2 regions of the Blautia sp. SC05B48 genome follow, and region 1 is predicted to be linked to the other one. Evidence: riboswitches for the same ligand, from Rfam matches in the RefSeq annotation. Region 1 holds a riboswitch; the other holds the start of a gene.
The links. Region 1 has a riboswitch for thiamine pyrophosphate ahead of thiW (energy coupling factor transporter S component ThiW). Riboswitches for the same ligand answer to the same signal wherever they lie in the genome.

Region 1 (2,403 bases):
AGCCGGTTCCTGTGATCCCGGACAGCGCCGCACTGCCATTTTGTACCAGAACAACCCGTTCACCATCCGTAACAAAATCCTGTTTCCCGGTAGCCAGCACAATTGCCTGATTACTCCTTGAAAAAGCCCTCAGCACCTCACTGACAGTCTCCATATTTTCCGCAGTCAGGGCATCCTGCGCCCCCGCATCGATTCCGATCGCATGAGACGGCAGTCCGGAAACAGCCAGAAGCTCTGACATATTTCCCTTCAGCACTGCCGGATGGCCGATGCTCAAAAGCTCCCGTGCCAGATCCAGCCTGAGATCACTGCAGGCAACCCCTACCAGGTCCAGAAGAACCGGAATTTTATTTTCCATCGCTGTTCTCATAGAACGCTTCATTGACTCGATCCTGGCATCGGTAATATTCCCGAGATTCAGCATCAGCGCACCAGCCGATGCCGTAATACCTGTCACCTCTGCCGGATGCTCCGCCATGATCGGCCTTGCACCTACTGCAAGGACCACGTTGGCACAGTCATGGATCGAGATCGGATTGGTGATGCAATGGATCAGCGGCTTTTCTTCTTTAATTCGCTTTCGCAGTTGTAAAATTCTTTGTCTCATATGTTTTTGAACCCAAAGCTGCCTGGAATTTCACCAGAAGACCTGCTTTACTCAGAGCCTTCAGGAAAATATAGGCAACACATCCTCCCATTGTGGTTGCTGCAAGGAACATCGGCGTATAATAAAATGCTGTCAGTCCGCCTCTTCCCATCAGGAATGCCATCACCGGATAAGAAACCATGGATCCGATGATACCTGTTCCAAAGATCTCACCGATCACCGCGCAGATGATCTTGCCTTTGGAAAGTCTGTAGAACACACCTGAAAGAAATGCGCCAAATACTGCACCGGTCAGTGCAAGTGGCGGGATTCCCATAAACATCATACGGATCACGCCGATCATGGTCGCACAGAGAAGGGAATACCACGGTCCCATCAGAACCGAGCATACGATATTGACAAGATGCGCCGTGGGGCACATTCCCTCAATCCTCAGGATCGGTGAAATAACGACACCGATCGCAACCATCATTGCCAGCATTACCATACGAAGCGTGTGCATCCTTTGTTTTTCCATAGTGTTTTCCTCCCTGAAATATCAGGCAGAGCCCTGTCAGATCCGGGCAAAAGCTTCCCGTCTGCTGCAGTCTGCCCTTAGATTTTGGCGGTCGAAGTTCCCTTACTTCCTCTCACTCCGAAAACACGGATTCCCATCGCTTACATGATCCTTCCGGAAAAATCCTCCGGAATATCACTCTCCTGCCAGACATTAAGGCGCTCCCCTTCCTGCCCGCTCTTTCGCAGAAGCTCACATAAAAAAGTGAAAGCGCATCTCCATGGATAAACTCCACGGAGACACGCTCTGAAATCACAATCCCTCCGTTGGCATTACCCAAATCAGGTACGGTCGAAGATCTATCTTCCTCTCAGCCTGTCACACAAGCTCCCGCTGGCACTTTTCTTTTCTGTTTTTCAATATAGCATACCCCTGTTTCATTGTCAAACTTCTCTTATTTAGAAATCGCGTCGATCAGACGCAGTTCCTCAGCTGTAAACGGCGCACAGTGGATAGCCTTCACATTATCAATGATCTGCTGCGGTTTGGATGCTCCGATGAGCACGCTGGTGACTTCCTCATGCTGGAGCAGCCAGCCAAGTGCCATGTCTGCAAGTTTCTCGCCTCGCTGTGCTGCCAGATCGTTCAGTCTCCGGATCTGGTCCAGACGCTCCGGTGTCAGGGCGCTTTCTTTCAGGAATCTTCCGTCCCTGCGGATTCGGCTGTCCTCCGGAATACCGTTCAGGTAACGGTCTGTCAGCTGTCCCTGAGCAAGCGGGCTGAAAGTGATCAGGCCTTTTTTCAGGATGCCGGTAGTTCTCTTTAAACCGTTCTCTTCCACAGTTCTGTCAAAAATGGAATAACGGTTCTGGTTGATCACAAATGGGCATTTCAGGTCTTTCAGGATCGCTGCTGCCTGACTTAAGGTTTTTCCATCATAATTGGAAAGTCCTACGTAGAGGGCCTTGCCCTGCTGAACTGCGGTTGCAAGCGCGCCCATAGTTTCCTCGAGGGGAGTCTCCGGGTCCATTCTGTGATGGTAAAAAATATCCACATATTCCAGGCCCATACGTTTCAAGCTCTGGTCAAGACTTGCGAGAAGATATTTGCGGCTGCCCCAGTTTCCGTAAGGGCCCTCCCACATATCATAGCCTGCCTTGGTTGTGATGATCAGCTCATCACGGTACGGCATCAGTTCTTCTTTCAAAATCTTGCCAAAATTCCGCTCCGCACTTCCGTAAGCCGGACCGTAATTATTGGCAAGGTCAAACTGTGTGATTCCGTTGTCAAAAGCTGTGAA
Region 2 (2,403 bases), 330 kb from region 1:
GAAGAGCAGCAACACAAAGGTTGTCAGTGTAACTTCAGCCGGAAAGGTCACCGCAGTAAAAACAGGAACAGCGAATATCACAGCGATCCTTGGCGGCAGAAAATTCACCTGTAAGATTACTGTAAAGAATCCTGCATCGGCTAACGCAAAAATGACGCAGAATTATGCCAAACTGAAAAAATATATCAGTCAGAAAGGCAGATATACCGAAGACGGAAGTCAGTTTATAAATGTCAAAGTAAATGAAGAAAGTACTCTGATAATCGGTTATCTGAAGAAAGAAGATAAGATAGATATTGGAATGCTGATTTCTGTGCCTTCAGATGGAGTACTTGCCGGACTGGATATTATCGGAAACTGTGTGAAATCTGATACGGTCAGTGTGAAGTCCGCCCTGTCTTCGGATGGAGTCTTTGTGCTGCTGACTTCTTCCACAAAAGCATCTGCTTATAAAGGTCAGAATCTGACTTTCCTGTATACAAACGGAAAAAAAGCGATGACAGATCTGCAGGATACTTCCAACATTATGATGAAAGCGACAATGATAGCAGCAAATGCTTATCTGAAAAAGAATTTAAACCTGACAATGAATGATCTGGGATTCACTGCTTATAAATTATAAATAAGACAAAAATTTATTATTCTTGACATGAAGCAGGATCGGAATTATACTAAATCATGTAAATAACGGGGGAGCTTGTGACGGCAGGCTGAGAGGAAGTCTTCAACTTCGACCCTTATACCTGATTTGGATAATGCCAACGTAGGAACGTATAAGATGAATTTACGGGAGATACCTTGGTGTATCTCCTTTTTTATTGGATGCGGATGTTTTATCCGACTGAATATACGTAAGATCAGGATTTACAGAGAAATATTTTACAATTAAACATGGGAAATTTTGAGAGTGAACAGAGTTCATGAAGGGGTGCACCACCGCGGGTGTATTTCTTTGTGAACTCTTTTTTTACGGATTGCGAATATCCGATTGACCGGAAGAGATTGCGAATTACTTCTGACTTGGCGAAATTTCCGGAAAGGAGAGAACATGATCACAGTAAACGGTGAGAGCAGAACCCTGGAAGCTCCGGTGACCGTAACGGAATATCTGGAAGCATGTAACTATGTTCCGGTGCAGGTGGTAGTAGAACTGAATGAAGAGATCATCAAGAGAGAGACTTACGACACGACCGTGCTGAAAGACGGAGACGTTGTGGAAATCCTGCAGTTTATGGGCGGCGGAAGCTGCTGAGACAGAAAGAATAAGAACGGATACAGAAATTCCTGTTCAGAAGTCTGAAGATGGGCAGGAATATCCGGCTGTGGGATGGGCAGAATCGCAGAAAATTGCTGCCTTGAAATTGAATAGCTGAGCAGTTATTGAAGCTGAAATACAATGCAGATAAATAACAGAAAGGTGGACATAAAAAATGACAACAGCAAACACAAATGAAGACAAACTGATCCTGGGAGGCCATGAGTTTACTTCCCGTTTTATCCTTGGTTCCGGAAAATTTTCTCTGGAGCTTGTAAAAGCATGTATCGAAAAAGCAGGAACTCAGATCGTAACACTTGCCCTGCGCCGTGCAAATGAGGGCGGACTTGCCAATATTCTTGACTATGTGCCGAAGGATGTTACGCTTCTTCCGAACACATCAGGAGCCAGAAATGCTCAGGAAGCAGTACGCATTGCAAGGCTTTCCCGCGAGCTTGGCTGCGGAGATTTTGTAAAGATCGAAGTTATCCATGACTCCAAATATCTTCTTCCGGATAACTATGAGACCATCAAGGCAACAGAAATCCTTGCAAAAGAGGGCTTTGTAGTTATGCCGTACATGTATCCGGACCTGAATGCAGCCAGAGATCTGGTGAACGCAGGAGCTGCCTGTGTAATGCCACTGGGCTCTCCCATTGGTTCCAATAAAGGAATCTGCACAAAAGAATTCATACAGATTCTGATCGACGAGATTGACCTTCCGATCATCGTGGACGCTGGAATCGGCCGTCCGTCACAGGCATGTGAGGCTATGGAAATGGGTGCTGCAGCAGTTATGGCAAATACGGCTATTGCAACAGCAGGAGATGTTCGCGTTATGGCAGAGGCATTTAAGAAAGCTATTGAGGCAGGAAGAAGCGCATACCTTTCCGGCATGGGAAGAACTCTGGAGAGAGGTGCAAGCGCGTCCTCACCGCTGACCGGATTTTTGCATGAGTAAAATAATGACAGTATATTGAAAGATTCGGAAATATACGGTTATTAAGGGGAAATCTGTGTAGTGAAAGCGGATTACGAATATTCACTTGATACAGATTAACCAGAGCAGAAAAGAAAACAAATGGCTAAAAACAGATACTGAAATATTACAAATTTGAAAATAATAAAAGTACGAGAGGAGAGACACA

Region 2: another riboswitch for thiamine pyrophosphate. It lies ahead of thiS (sulfur carrier protein ThiS); the one in region 1 lies ahead of thiW (energy coupling factor transporter S component ThiW).

Annotation. Positions count from the first base shown of each region.
Region 1 is NZ_CP040518.1:1,754,620-1,757,022, reverse strand. Features, by position in the region: gene EYS05_RS08145 (hydroxyethylthiazole kinase) at 1-607, opposite strand, end outside; gene thiW (energy coupling factor transporter S component ThiW) at 570-1,124, opposite strand; TPP riboswitch at 1,405-1,507, opposite strand; gene EYS05_RS08135 (aldo/keto reductase) at 1,558-2,403, opposite strand, start outside.
Region 2 is NZ_CP040518.1:1,420,810-1,423,212, reverse strand. Features, by position in the region: gene EYS05_RS06540 (Ig-like domain-containing protein) at 1-622, shown strand, start outside; TPP riboswitch at 680-787, shown strand; gene thiS (sulfur carrier protein ThiS) at 1,049-1,252, shown strand; gene EYS05_RS06530 (thiazole synthase) at 1,431-2,216, shown strand.